3 regions of the Brenneria izadpanahii genome follow, and region 2 is predicted to be linked to each of the others. Evidence: predicted binding sites of a transcription regulator. Region 2 holds the regulator's gene; each other region holds the start of a gene.
What was found. Region 2 encodes Fur, which represses iron uptake genes when iron is present. Its sites were predicted from a motif close to ATAATAATGAGAACNACTATCAA; they were not measured.

Region 1: a site for Fur is predicted at 2,562-2,584, ahead of HC231_RS13125 (isochorismate synthase). Genes of this name have one in related genera too.
Region 3: a site for Fur is predicted at 2,606-2,628, ahead of fepD (Fe(3+)-siderophore ABC transporter permease). Genes of this name have one in related genera too.

What each region holds. Positions count from the first base shown of each region.
Region 1 covers NZ_CP050854.1:2,926,030-2,931,255, reverse strand. The annotation lists partial or broken gene HC231_RS13130 (TonB-dependent siderophore receptor) at 1-2,236, shown strand, start outside; gene HC231_RS13125 (isochorismate synthase) at 2,616-3,806, shown strand; gene HC231_RS13120 ((2,3-dihydroxybenzoyl)adenylate synthase) at 3,803-5,226, shown strand, end outside.
Region 2 covers NZ_CP050854.1:3,731,780-3,737,005, forward strand. The annotation lists gene HC231_RS16650 (methyl-accepting chemotaxis protein) at 1-137, opposite strand, end outside; gene fldA (flavodoxin FldA) at 698-1,225, shown strand; gene fur (ferric iron uptake transcriptional regulator) at 1,554-2,003, shown strand; gene glnS (glutamine--tRNA ligase) at 2,140-3,798, opposite strand; gene nagE (N-acetylglucosamine-specific PTS transporter subunit IIBC) at 3,971-5,226, opposite strand, start outside.
Region 3 covers NZ_CP050854.1:861,938-867,163, forward strand. The annotation lists gene HC231_RS03805 (ABC transporter ATP-binding protein) at 1-445, opposite strand, end outside; gene fepG (iron-enterobactin ABC transporter permease) at 482-1,516, opposite strand; gene fepD (Fe(3+)-siderophore ABC transporter permease) at 1,528-2,532, opposite strand; gene fepB (Fe2+-enterobactin ABC transporter substrate-binding protein) at 2,778-3,794, opposite strand; partial or broken gene HC231_RS03825 (Rpn family recombination-promoting nuclease/putative transposase) at 3,908-4,498, shown strand; gene HC231_RS03830 (hypothetical protein) at 4,544-4,732, shown strand; gene yacL (protein YacL) at 4,863-5,225, shown strand.

The DNA.
Region 1 (5,226 bases), 810 kb from region 2:
CGGTTCTGACAGCGGAGACAACAACAGCAGCGGACGCCACGACGACACAAAACAACAGTCAGGAAAACACAGGTTCCACGAGCAATGATACCGGCGACACCATCGTGGTTACGGCGGCGGAACAGACCCGGCAAGCGCCCGGCGTTTCCGTCATCACGGCGGATGACATCAGTAAACGTCCTCCGGCGAATGATTTATCCGAACTGATTCGCACCATGCCGGGGGTTAATCTTTCCGGCAACTCAAACAGCGGTTCCCGCGGCAATAACCGGCAGATCGATCTGCGCGGCATGGGGCCGGAAAATACGCTGATTCTGGTCGACGGCAAGCCGGTTTCAAGCCGGGCGGCCGTGCGCTACGGCTGGCGCGGCGAACGCGATACCCGCGGCGATACCAACTGGGTGCCGGCCGATATGGTCGAGCGGATTGAAGTGCTGCGCGGTCCGGCGGCGGCGCGCTATGGCAACGGCGCGGCGGGCGGGGTGGTGAATATCATCACCAAACAGCCGACGCAGGAACTGCACGGCGCCTGGAATACCTACCTGAATATGCCGCAACATAAGTCTGAAGGCGCGACTAAACGTACTGATATCAGCCTGATGGGGGGCTGACCGATACCTTGAGCTTCCGTCTATACGGCAATATCAATAAAACGCAGGCGGATGCCTGGGATATCAACGACGGCCATCAGCTTAGCCCGCTGGCCACCAATATTCCCGCCGGGCGCGAAGGCGTGCGCAATAAAGATATCAATGGGCTGCTGCGCTGGGAGTTTATGCCGCAGCAAACGCTGGAGTTTGAAGCCGGATTCAGTCGTCAGGGCAATATCTACGCCGGCGACACGGAAAACAATAACAGCAACGTGACGTCCATTGATAAATACGGTCAGGAAACCAACCGGATGTACCGGCAGAATTTCGCCGTTACCCATCGCGGTTACTGGGATAGCGGTTTAAGCGCCATGTCCTACCTGCAATATGAAAATACGCACAATACCCGTATTTTTGAAGCGTTGGCCGGCGGTCCGGCCGGGCGGCCGCAGGGCGACGAATTCACCACCATTAAACTGGATGCGTTTACCGGCCATAGCGAAGTGAATGTTCCTTTTTATGCGCTGTTTAACCAAACGGCGACTATCGGGGTGGAATGGTCCGAACAAAAGATGAAAGATCCATCATCGAATACACAGGCTCAGCAGGGCGGGATCATCGACGGTTATCCGACCGGTACGCGCAGCGACAGGATGTCGGCCCGAATCGGCTCTGTATTCGCCGAGGATAATATTGAAATCACCGACAGCACCATGCTGACGCCGGCACTGCGTTTCGATCATCACAACATCGTCGGCAATAACTGGAGTCCGTCGCTGAACCTGTCGCAGCAATTGGGCGACGATTTCACGTTGAAGATGGGGATCGCCCGGGCGTACAAAGCGCCCAATTTGTACCAGATGAACCCTAACTACCTGCTCTATAGCCGCGGCAACGGCTGTTTTGTGGCGGGAAGCAGCGGGTGTTATCTGATGGGTAATGGTGATTTGAAGGCGGAAACCAGTATTAACAAGGAAGTCGGCATTGAGTTTAATCGCGATGGTTATCAGGCCGGGGTGACCTATTTCCGCAACGATTACCGCGATAAGATTGAGTCCGGGTACTCCTCAGTGGGAACCACCACAAACGGCAATACCCAGATCCTGCAATGGGAGAACGTACCTAAGGCGCTGGTGGAAGGGCTGGAAGGGACGCTGAATATTCCCATCAGCGATACGGTAAAATGGAACAACAATATTACCTGGATGTTGCAATCGAAAAACAAAACCACCGGCGACTATCTGTCGATCACACCGGAATTCACGCTGAATTCCTCAGTCAGTTGGCAGGCGACGGAGAGCCTTTATTTCCTGGCCGACATGACCTGGTATGGGCGCCAGAAGCCGAAAAAATATAACTATAAGGGAGAAGCGGTATCCTCTATTCCATTGACGGCCAAGTATGATCAACATGAAGTCAGCCCTTATGCGGTCTTCGGCCTGAGCGGCACCTATGATGTGAATAAATACGCAAGCGTGACGGTAGGGGTGGATAACCTGTTCGATAAGCGTCAGTTCCGGGCCGGGAATGCGCAGTCCGTTACCAATACATCGGGGGGCGTCACCTCGACGGTGTATGGCGGCGGGGCGGCGACCTATAACGAATCGGGCAGAACCTTCTTCGTCAGCCTGAATACGCATTTCTAAGTTCTGCTATATATCAATACGCAGGCAGCTTGATATCTGGCGGATATCGCAAAGAAAGAACACGGAATATCCGTGTTCTTTCTGTAATCGGCGTTTGGAATTTATGTGGAATGGTAATATTGATTTCTGTTTATTAGCCTATTTCGCGGAAACAACCGTGCAATGAATGTGTTAATAACAACGAGCTGAAATTAAATAAACGTTAAATAAATCCTTTCATTTTCTATTGCTATCCGATCGGTTTATTTCCTGATCTCACACTATTTAAAATTAATATAAATATATTGTTGCCTCTGCTCGATACTTTAGTATAGTTTATATTTAAACGATAGTGATTATCATAATCATTCCATTTTCAGGTGTAATGAAGGGTGATCAGATGAACGAATTGGCGACAGAATTCAGTGGCGACGGGCCGCCGGGCTGCGATGAATCAGCCAGCTTTTCGTATCGCTCGGCGCATCGTTGTATCGACGCTTCAGGAATATTTGAGCGGATATCTCGGCCGGCTATGCTAAAAAACGCCGACGATCGCGCATTTTGGCTGCATATCAAACAGGCCATGAACCGGGCTAAGCAGGCGGGCGTCGAGGCGCCTATTGTGGTCGGCGCAATACCTTTTGACGCCTCTCAGCCATCCTGCCTCTATATCCCTAAAGAATATCAGTTTATTTCAGCATCAACCGCGGATGCTAAAACGTTAAACAGTATTGATAAGATAAACAGCATCATAAGTATAAAAAACATACCGGAAGCGCCTCAGTTTAAATCCGCGGTGGCATCGGCGTTGAATTATTTCCAGAACGGCGAAATAAGAAAGGTAGTGCTTTCAAGGATGGTGGAAATTGAATTAGAACAGAAAATAGATCGCCAGAATATAATAAATAATCTTAGATTGCGTAACCCCGGCGGATATCATTTCTCTCTGCCGTTACCGGATGGCGGTATTTTATTGGGCGCCAGCCCGGAATTATTAATTCGCAAGGAAGGCCGATTTATTCATAGCCAGCCGCTGGCCGGTTCGGCCCCTCGTCATAGCGATAGCCGGCAGGATAAAACCAATGCCAGCCAATTGCTTGATTCGGAAAAGGATCGTCATGAACACCGGATAGTGGTGGATGATATTCGGCAACATTTATCGTCGCTTTGCCGCGATCTGACGCTGCCCGAAACGCCTTCTCTGCTGAGTACCGACACCATGTGGCACCTTGCCACCGCCATTCGCGGCGAATTGGCTCAGGCTGAAACCAGCGTGATCCAGCTTGCCTGCTTGTTACATCCCACCCCCGCGCTCTGCGGAACGCCGACGGCGGCGGCGCGTGATCTGATCGCCCTGCTGGAGCCTTACGACCGCGGCGTGTTCAGCGGCATCGTGGGATGGTGCGACGCCAATGGCGACGGCGAGTGGGCCATTGCCATTCGCTGCGGCATCGTACAGCGGCGATTGGTTCGTTTTTTTGCCGGCGCGGGCATCGTGGCGGGTTCGGAACCGCATAAAGAGTGGGCCGAAGTCTCAGGAAAGTTAGGCACGATGCTGCGGGCTTTTGGCTTACATACGGAGGACATATGAGGATTGAATTCACCCCTTGGCCGGATGAATTTGCTCAGCGTTACCGCCAAAAAGGATACTGGATCGATCGGCCGCTGGGGGACATTTTGCATCGGCAATATCAGGCGCGTCCCGATGCGGCGGCGATTATCTGCGGCGAGCGGCAGTGGAGCTATCGGCAGTTTGAACAGCAGGCGTCGGCGCTGGCCGCCAATCTGACCCGCGAGGGATTGCGCGCCGGGGATAGCGCGTTGGTGCAGTTGCCTAACGTCGCCGAGTTTTATCTAACCTTTTTTGCCTTGCTGAAAATCGGCGTAGCGCCGGTGAACGCGCTGTTCAGCCATAATCGGCTGGAACTGACGGCCTATGCGGATCTGGTTGCCCCGCGGTTGCTGATTGCTTCCCGTCAGCATCCGCTGTTTGCCGACGATCGTTTTCTGCATGAATGGCGGACTCAGTATCCGACATTAACGACCGTATTGTTAGACGGCAGCGGCGATGAACGCGATCTCCAACGCTGGTTGAAAGCCGGCTCGCCGCAGGAATACCGGCCGTCGGACGCCGCCGAGGTCGCTTTTTTTCAGCTTTCCGGCGGCACGACGGGAACCCCGAAACTGATTCCCCGCACGCACAATGATTATTACTACAGCGTGCGCCGCAGCGCGGAGATATGCCGCTTAACTCCCTCAACCCGCTATTTGTGCGCTTTGCCGGCCGCACATAACTATTCTTTGAGTTCTCCTGGCGCGCTTGGCGTGTTTTATGCCGGCGGATGCGTGGTGCTGGCGGGAGATCCCGGTCCGATGACCTGTTTCCCGCTGATAAAGCGGCACGGGATAGATATGACGTCACTGGTGCCTCCGGCGGCGGCGCTGTGGGCGCAGTCCGCCGCGCAATACCAAGACGATTTGGCGAGCCTGAAATTATTGCAGGTCGGCGGCGCCAGGCTGAGCGAAAGTGTGGCCTGCCGCATTCCGGCGCAACTGGGCTGCAAGCTGCAACAGGTCTTGGGGATGGCGGAAGGGCTGGTGAACTATACCCGGCTTGACGACGACGATGAACATATCTTTACCACGCAGGGGCGTCCCATGTGTCCGGATGATGAAATCCGCGTGGTGGACCAACAGGGAAATCCGGTTCCGGCGGGGGCGGAGGGCCAGTTGATAACGCGCGGTCCTTATACCATCCGCGGTTATTACCGTAACCCCGAACATAACAAGCGCGCATTTGATGCGGAAGGCTTCTACCACTCCGGCGATGTGGTGCGCATGACCGAGGATGGCTACCTGTGCGTGGTTGGGCGGGAGAAAGATCAAATCAATCGCGGCGGAGAGAAAATCGCCGCGGAGGAGATCGAAAATTTGCTGCTGAAACACGCTAGCGTCGTTCACGCCGCGCTGGTGGCGATGCCGGACCCGACGCTGGGCGAAAAAAGCTGCGC
Region 2 (5,226 bases):
CTGCTGGTTTTAGACGTTGTCGTCATCTCCTTGAAAGAAAATATCGTGTATATCGACACGCCTCCCCATAGTACACAGAAGGTGCCGAGTACCCATAACATGGCCGTTCTGATGGCGATGTTCCTTAAAAATCTCATAGTTCACTCCAAACCCGAACACGCATAAAAAAGGAAGATCTTGCCGGCAATAGGCGGCAAGATAACGAGAATTCTATTAATTAGGCTTTCATCACTCCTTCCTGTCGCTAATCTTTCGTCCTGTCGAAACGGATACAATCCACGCTTGTTAATCGACAAAATACGGGGAATGTTTAGCTTCTGAACTGTACTTACCGTCGTTAATTTTCTATTCTTTGAACAACCTCATAACTTTTCATAAACATAAGTTTTATTGATCCATTCGATATGCATTTAAAGAATATATCCAGCAGGTTTCGCGGTGCCGGATAACGCGTTGGCTTTTTACGGGCGAGGCTCACAGGGGCCGAGTACAAAACCGGCGCATCTGCAATTTGACGAAATGGCGAGGCGGATTATGGCCGGTTCAATCCGGGAAATGGACGCCGACAAAATTCATGCCGCTATTTACTTATCCTTACCGATACGAGTTTCTCATGCAGTGAGTGTCTGTTATTATTAGCCGATAAGTGGGTAAGGCACTGCTCCATATCATTAAGAATCAAGAGGTTATTCAATTCATGGCACTCATAGGAATTTTCTTTGGCAGTGACACCGGCAATACCGAAAACATTGCCAAGACCATCCAACAGCAACTGGGAACCGACGTTGCCGAAGTTCATGACATCGCCAAAAGTAGTAAAGAAGATCTTGAAGCCTTCGATATTTTACTGTTGGGTATCCCAACCTGGTACTACGGGGAAGCTCAATGCGACTGGGATGACTTTTTCCCTACGCTGGAAGAAATTGACTTTACCGGAAAACTGGTCGCCATATTTGGCTGCGGCGATCAGGAAGACTACGCAGAGTACTTCTGTGACGCGATGGGCACCATCCGCGATATTATCGAGCCACGCGGCGCGACTATCGTTGGGCACTGGCCGACCGAAGGCTACTACTTTGAAGCGTCTAAAGGTCTGGTGGACGATAAACACTTCGTCGGTTTGGCCATCGATGAAGATCGTCAGCCTGAACTGACCAGCGAACGCGTCACCGCCTGGGTGAAACAGATCAGCGAAGAGTTGAATCTGAAAGAGTTGGTTGGCTAAAACGGTTTTCCGGCTCTGATAGCCATACCTGTCAGAGCCGGGTTAATAGAAAAAACCTTTCGCAAAGATTGATACATTTTTTTAACTTCTTCCTATAAGTATGTACAATACCCACATCGGTTATGTGCATTCATTTGGTGTACCCCAATACCAACAATACATTGCATGGTACGTCTAGATTGTATATGGATATAATATTGTTAACATTTCACTGTTTTCATTTTGTATGCACGGTTCTATAATTGAGACGCTATTGCATTTTTTGAGCCGACCGATGTCATAGGCTAGGTAGCCTCCATTGATAAGTAAGCAACAGGACTAAATCCGCATGACTGACAATAACACCGCATTAAAGAAGGCCGGCCTGAAAGTCACTCTTCCAAGACTGAAAATTCTGGAAGTATTGCAGGACCCAGAGTGCCACCACGTCAGTGCGGAAGATTTATATAAAAAACTGATTGATATGGGCGAAGAGATTGGTTTGGCGACCGTCTACCGCGTACTGAATCAGTTTGATGATGCTGGTATCGTAACCCGCCATAACTTTGAAGGCGGTAAATCGGTTTTCGAACTGACGCAACAACATCATCATGACCATCTGATTTGCCTGGATTGTGGCAAAGTCATTGAGTTCCGTGATGAGTATATCGAAGCACGCCAACGCGAAATCGCGGAAAGACACGGCATCAAGCTGACTAACCACAGTTTGTATCTGTATGGCCATTGCAGTGAAGGGGATTGCCGTGAAGACGAAACCCTGCACGACGCAAAAAGATAAATCTACCGCATAAAAAAACCGCCGCGGCGATTTTCAACGTCGCTTGCGACGGCCTGTAAGGTGACGGGTTGAATAGCCCGTCATAAAATAAAACCGCCGAGGCGGTTTTATTTTATCCTTGCGGCAAATCCTGCCGTTATCCTACCCAGGTATCCCGTAAGCCCACCGTACGGTTAAATACCAGATTCTGCGGACTGGAATAAACTCGGTCAGCGCAGAAATAGCCTTCACGCTCAAACTGATACGCTTTTTCCGCTTCGGCCTGCGCCAAGCTCGCCTCAACGAATCCATGAGTCACTTTCAGCGATTCAGGATTGATGGTTGACAGAAAATCATCCGCCGCCCCAGGATTGGCGACGCTGAACAAACGATCGTACAGACGGAATTCCGCCGGCAGACCGTGCGTCACGGATACCCAGTGGATCACGCCTTTTACCTTACGGCCATCGGCCGGATCTTTACTTAAGGTATCAGGATCATAGCTACAATAAATAGTAGTGATGTTACCCTGCTCGTCTTTATCGATACGCTCCGCCTTAATCACGTAAGCATTACGCAGACGAACTTCTTTACCTAACACCAGACGCTTGTACTGCTTATTGGCCGACTCACGAAAATCAGCGCGATCGATATAAACCTCACGGCTGAATGCCACCTGGCGCGTCCCCATTTCCGGTTTATTCGGATGGTTTGGCATCGTAACCCACTCTTCATGACCTGAAGGCAGATTTTCAATCACCACTTTCACCGGATCGAGCACCGCCATGGCGCGCGGCGCGTTTTCATTCAGATCGTCACGCACACAGGCTTCCAACGCCGCCATTTCAACGTTGTTATCCTGCTTGGTTACCCCGATGCGGTAACAGAATTCACGGATAGATGCGGCGCTGTAGCCACGGCGGCGCAAGCCGGAAATCGTCGGCATACGCGGATCGTCCCAACCTTCGACAATTTTTTCCGTCACCAGCAGGTTCAGCTTGCGCTTGGACATGATGGCGTATTCAAGGTTAAGGCGAGAGAACTCATACTGACGCGGATGGCAAGGGGTGGTGATATTATCCAGCACCCAGTCATATAAACGGCGGTTATCCTGGAATTCCAAGGTACACAGGGAGTGGGTCACGCCTTCCAGCGCATCGGAAATACAGTGGGTAAAATCATACATCGGGTAGATGCACCATTTGTTGCCGGTCTGATGATGCTCGGCAAACTTAATGCGGTACAGAACCGGATCGCGCATCACGATAAATGACGATGCCATATCGATCTTGGCGCGTAGACAGGCCGTCCCCTCGGCAAAACCGCCGTTACGCATTTTTTCGAACAGTTCCAGGTTTTCCTGTACGCTGCGATCGCGATACGGGCTATTTTTACCCGGAGAGGTCAGCGTACCGCGATATTCGCGGATCTGTTCCGGCGTCAGTTCATCGACGTACGCCAGCCCTTTACCGATCAGCTCAACCGCATACTGATGAAGCTGATCGAAATAGTCGGAGGAATAGCGAACGTCGCCGCTCCATGAGAAACCCAGCCAGTTAACATCGCGTTTGATCGATTCAACGTATTCAATATCTTCTTTCACCGGATTGGTATCGTCAAAACGCAGGTTACATTTCCCGTTGTAATCCTGAGCGATCCCGAAATTCAGGCAGATAGACTTCGCATGTCCGATATGCAGATAGCCATTCGGCTCTGGCGGAAAACGCGTCTGAATATGGTCATGCTTACCTGACGCCAGATCTTCATCGATAATCTGACGGATAAAGTTAGTTGGGCGGGCTTCAGCCTCACTCATGCTTGATTCCTCAATGCTAAAACGACGTATAACCGCTAATGATCCAACAAGCTACGCTGGGAAACAACCGTTAGTTTCATTAAAAAACAAAAACGGGATGAGATAGCGATCTCATCCCGCAAATTTACCTTATGCCGCGCGATTCAAATACGATGAAAAGCGCGTATCGACATTATTCTTCGCTGACTTTCTTCAGCGCCGAAGCGATCGACTCAGCCTGAGTGCCGACGACGATCTGCACGCTCTGTTTATTCAAACGAATCACCCCGGCGGCGCCTAATTGCCTGGCCAGTTTGTCATCGACCAACCCTGAATCCACCACGTTCAAACGCAGCCGGGTGATGCAGGAATCAATACCGGACAGATTTTCTTTTCCGCCGATGGCCTGTAAATACCCCCTGGCCTGCGTGAGAACATCACCGGATGGCGACGGAACCGCCGCATTCACATCATAGCCGTCGGCCTCGCTACCGCTTACCGACAGTTCGCGTCCCGGAGTCAGTAAATTGAAACGCGTGATGGTGAATCGGAATACGCAGTAGTAAACGACCGAGAACACAAGACCCTGCGGTATCAGCATATACCAGTGGGTCGCCAGCGGGTTGCGCGACGACAGCACCATATCCACCAGCCCGGCGCTGAAGCCGAAACCGGCAATCCAATGCATACTGGCCGCAATAAATACCGAGATGCCGGTCATCACCGCATGCAGAAAATACAGTACCGGCGCGACAAACATAAAGGAGAACTCCAGCGGCTCGGTGATGCCGGTAAAAAATGCGGCCACCGCCGCGGCCAGCATAATCCCGCCGATCTTGCTTTTGTTCTCCGGACGGCTGCAATGATAAATCGCCAACGCCGCGCCAGGCAGACCAAACATCATAATCGGGAAAAATCCGGCCTGATAGCGGCCGGTAATGCCGACCACGGCTTTACCGGCATCAATCGACTGCTGCCCGGCAAGGAAATTGGGAATATCGTTAATACCCGCCACGTCAAACCAGAACACCGAGTTCAGGGCGTGATGCAAGCCTACGGGAATCAACATCCGGTTACAGAACGCATAAACGCCGGCGCCGACCGAACCTAACTGTTGAATATACTCGCCGAAAGAGACTAGCGAACTATAAATGACCGGCCACACATACATCAGGATGAAGGCCACCAGAATCATCAGAAACGAGGTGATAATGGGAACCAGGCGGCGTCCGCTGAAGAACGACAGCGCTTTCGGCAGCTCGACCTGACTAAAGCGGTTGTACAGTTCCGCGGAGATAATCCCCACCAAAATACCGATGAACTGATTTTTAATGTGGCCGAATGCGGCCGGCACCTGCTCCAGCGGTATTTTCCGAATCATCGCAATAGCATCCGGCGAACACAGCGTTGTCAGCACCAGATAGCCGACAAAACCCGCCAGAGCCGCCG
Region 3 (5,226 bases), 2.5 Mb from region 2:
CCCGTTGGCGCTGCCCGCCGGATAGCTCATCCACGCTGCGTTCGGCCAGTGAACCGACGTTGGTGGCAATCATCGCCTGTTCCACCGCTTCCTGGTCCGCGCTGTTCCACTGGCGCAGCAGACTCTGATGCGGATAACGTCCGCGCGCCACTAGATCCGCCACGGTGATGTTGTCCGGCACGATGGCCTGTTGCGGCAGCAGGCCGATTTGTCGCGCCAGCGCTTTGGTGGGAAGGTGATGAATGTTTTTGCCGTCCAGCAGCACTTCTCCCGAAAGCGGTTTTAACAGTCGGCACAGCGCCCGCAGCAGGGTGGACTTGCCGCAGGCGTTAGGGCCGATAATCACGCTGAATTGATTATCCGGGATCGTGACACTCAATGCTTCCGCGATGACTTTTTTATCGTACGCGAGCGTGAGATTGGTGGCGTGCAAGAGATGCGTCATCGATGTTTTACTCTGCAAATGATTAACAATGGATGATTAGCTGCGCGCTTCACGGATCAGCAGCCAAATCAGATAAACGCCGCCGATGCTGACGGTCACCGCGCCAACCGGAAGCTGAATGTCGGCAAATGCGTTCTGGGCGATGATATCCGCCGTCAGCAACAAAATAGCGCCCACCATCGCGGCAGAAAACAGCGGCGTCGCGCTGGATCGGGTCATGCGCCGGGCGATTTGCGGTGCGGCAAGGGCGATGAAAGTGATCGGGCCGGCGGTGGCGGTGGCGACGGCGGTCAGGATGATGCCGAACAACATCAGCCACAGGCGGCTGGCTTCGGCGTTCACGCCCAGCGCCCTGGCGCTATTATCGCCCATTTCCAGCAGTTGCAGACGTTTGCCCATCAGCAGCGCGGCGGCGATCGCCGTGGGGATCAGCAGGGTGGCGGGCTGGGCTTTTACCCAGGTCATGCCGTTCAGCGAGCCGGTTGCCCATAGCTTCGCCGTCATGGCGCTTTCCAACGAACCGGTAATGATAAGCCAGGTATTCAATGCCGTCAGGATCGCGCTGACGGCAATACCGACGATAATCAGGCGAAAGCCGATGATGCCGCCGCGCCATGCCAGCAGATAGACCAACGTCGCGGTAACGATGCCGCCCAGCATGGCGCCGCTGGCGATCTGATAGTAGCCGCCATGCAGCAAAATGATGGTAATCAGCACGCCGCTATAGGCGCCGGTGTTAAAGCCAATAATATCCGGGCTGCCTAGCGGGTTACGGATAATCGACTGAAAAATCGCGCCGCTTACGCCCAATCCGGCCCCCAACAATAGCGCTGCAACCGCTCGAGGGGCGCGCCACTGTGTAATGACGGTGACGGCGCTGAATTCTCCATGTCCGGCGAATGCCCGCCAGACATCCAGCGGTGATAACCGCAGGGTGCCGATACTGACCGCCAGGGTTATCAGCAACAGGCTCAACAGCAGCAACATACCGTTAATGATGAGTATGCGCAGCGGCAGACGGCCATAAATATTTCCCGACCGGCCTCGAAGGTATAGCGTTCTGGTGATCATCTCGCGTTTCCTTACACTTTACGCCGGCGAACCAGCCAGATCAGTACCGGAGCGCCGATGAAAGCGGTCACAACCGACACCCGTAATTCACCAGGAACCAGTAAACGACCGATAATATCGGCGCATAGCAGCAGTACCGGCGCAAATAACAGGGAATAAATCAGGATCCAGCGTTGATCCGGCCCCGCCCACCAGCGGGCGATATGCGGGATCATTAGCCCGACAAAACCAATTGGTCCCACCAGCGCGGTGGCGGAGCCGCACGTCAGCATAACGGCCACAACCGCAATCGAGCGGATGAATACCACCCTGGTGCCCAGCGCGGTGGCGATATCTTCGCCCATACTGAGCGCATTCAGCGAGCGGGATGCGAACAGCGCCAGTCCGCAGCCCAGTAAAATAGTGGGGGTGACCAACGCAATATGACGCATGGAGCGGATATCCAAGGTGCCGGCCTCCCAGATGCGCATCTGATCAAAAGCATCGGGATTCAGCAGCGAGATCGATGAGGTAATGCCGGTCAGCACGGCGCTTAATGCGACGCCGGCCAGCGTTAAGCGAACGGGATTGATGCGGCCGCCGCTGAGCGTGCCGATAAGCCACACGATCAGACTGGTCGCCAGTACGCCCAGCCAGGCAAAACCAAGCCAGGCGGCCATGCCGTTGATGCCAAAACAGGTAATGCCGATCACGATGGCGAAACTGGCTCCGGCGTTAATGCCGAGGATCCCCGGATCGGCGAGCGGGTTACGGGTTAGCGCCTGTATCACCGCGCCCGCGCCGCCAAGCGCCATGCCGGCGATAATGCCCGCCAGCGTTCGCGGCAGCCGGGCGTCAAGAATGATGGTGCTGTCCGCGCTGTTGATCTGTCCGGTCAGGCTCATCCAGACCACCTCCGGCGCAATAGATTTGGCTCCTAACATCAGACTGGCGATAGCGATGACGGCGATAATCAGCAGACACGCCACAATACCGGGCAAGCGCCTCATGTGATTGAGGCTGGAAAAATTCGACATGCTATTGGCGGTTTCAAAATGGGGACGGTGACATGACATCCTCAATGAACACTCCCTTCATCAAAGAATGAATATAATAATTATTATCATTAGTGTGACTGTGCCGCCATGTTAGCATGCGCGGCTTATCAAATACATTGACGTAAACCCGGTGTTACGCGGGATCGCCAGCTTTGCCGACGAGCCGCGCGCCAGACGGCTTTTCCCGATGCCGGTCGCTGGGGCCGGCATCGGGGATGCGTCGTTTATGGCTTGTGGAACTGACGTTCAATGCTATCCAGCATATTGCTGGCGCTGTAATAATCCAGCCGGAACGTGTCCAATCCCATGGCCCATACCTGATCTTTAATCACCGGCTCCAGGTGGCTAAGGAAAGGATTTCCTATCACTTTATTGACCGTTCTATTATCTGCGGCGAACAGCAACAGCGACTTGCCGTTAAGGCTGGCGGCCATGTTTTCGCCGGAAATCTGCACGATATCCTGCCGTTTGCCCTGTGAGGTTCCCGTTTTGATATCGGCGGGAAGCGTCGCGAGCTGGAAGCCCAGTTCGATCAATAGCTGCCCTTGCGCCGATGCCGCGGTACAGAGATTGACGCCGCGGCCATCCTCATAATACACCAGCGCCGAAACGGGCTGCGGCGGCAGTTGGATAGCCTGTTTTACGGCGAGCACCCGCTGCTCGAACTGGCTGACGACGCGCTGCGCATCGGCTTCATGGCCGGTGGCTTCACCGAGCTGTTGCGTCAGCTGTTGCCAGCTTTTATCGCCATAATCAATGACCAGCGTCGGAGCGATAACCGACAATTGTTCATACAGTTTGAGCGCCGAATCCCCGCCGGTGGCGGCAATGACGATCAGATCGGGCGCCGCCGCCGCGACGGCCTCGGCATTCGGTTCAGAGATATAAAGCGGTTTTACGCCGCGCTCTGCCGCCAGATGGCTCCATTGCAAGAAGAAGCCCTGATTATCCGCCATCATGCTGCGGGGACTGGTGGCGCCGGAGCCAATCAGCGGCGCATTGATGGCGAGCAGCGTACCGCTGAGGGTCACGCTGGTGGAGACGATCCGCTGCGGCGGATGTTGCAGCGTCAGCGGCCCCTTAAGTGTTTGTATGGTCCGCGGCCAGCCGTCATGACGCTGAGCGGTGGAAGTCTGCGGCGATGTATCCTGTGTGTCGCAGCCGCTGATAAGCATGCCGGCGAACAAACTGAAAACAAGCGCCACTATTTTGTGAATATGCTGCTGACCTTTGCCTTGCATAGCCGTCTGGTTCCCCTTTCCGGACTTCGAGTGACCGATGTGGTAAAGGAGGTTAACGGTAATACTTCTCATATACAATAACCTGTGGCGACATCATGAAAAACGGCTCCCTTTATCAAGGGGAGCGATGCCCGTATCCGTACAGTCTGCGCTGGCTGGATGCGTTAGATGACTTCGAATTGGCGGCGCAAATTTACGGCAATGCTTTTACGCTGATCGACCTTACCGTTATTCCCGATGAGGAGATTAAAACCCACCGGCGGGCAGCGTTGCTGGAGTTGGTGCAAAAACATATCCGTACGCGGGACATGCTGGAACTGGCGCGGGATATCGGGTTATTATTTGAGCGCTGGCAGGTGCCGCTGGCGCAGAAACGGGCATTGCTGTATTACATCGCGCAGACCGGCAATACATCCAGACCAGCCGATTTTATCGCGAGGGTGGCGGAGCCGTTGTCAACGGATCGGGAGGAGATAATGACGATTGCACAGCAGCTGAAGCAGATTGGATTTGAAGAGGGGTTGCAGGCCGGGGTCATACAGGGAAGAGAACAGGGCATCGAGCAAGGTATTGAACAAGGAATGAAAGCCAGCGCGCGGCAGATTGCGCGCCAGTTACTGCTGACCGGCATGGCGCGCGAGCAGGTTCAGCAAATCACCCAGCTTTCCGACGAGGATATGGCGCAATTGGCGGCTTCCCGGTAGTGAAAAGCCATATCACGACGCCACGAACCCGTATTTCCTTATTAAATGATTGAGACGACTATCGGGGCCAACGGCAAAGCGTTGCGCCAGCATGCGAATCCGGCGCAATCTTCCCGATCGCCGGATAACCTGATATCGTTCAACGCGTTTCTGATACCGGTAGGGTTGATGACCGCTCGTTGGCGCTTTTACGCCCGGCGTGGCGTGCGTTTCCTGCAGCATCGGACGGCATGACCTGTATCAACCGGCAGCGCTTTTTGACTTCTTATGCCCGCCATTCGTGACGTTATGACGGGTATATCACTGTGGTATGGCAGGAGGGAGATTACACTGAAAGACAAGCACTATCACTGAGGATGGCATCATGGACTATGAATTCTTGCGGGACGTTACCGGTCAGGTAATGGTACGAATGTCGATGGGACATGAAGCGGTCGGCCACTGGTTTAATGAAGAGGTCAAAGGGCGGTTGGCGCTATTGAACGAAGTGGAGGAAGCGGCGCGTTCGGTAGCGGGAAGCGAAAGAGAGTGGCGGAAAGTCGGACACGAATACACGCTATCGCTGAATGCCGAGGAAGTGATGATTCAGGCCAATCAGTTGGAATTCGTGGTTGATGAAATAGAAGAAGGCATGAGTTACTACGATGAAGAAAGCCTGTCGCTGTGCGGTCTGGAGGACTTTCTCAATCTGGTGGCGAAATACCGCGAGTTTGTGCAGCAGCGATGAG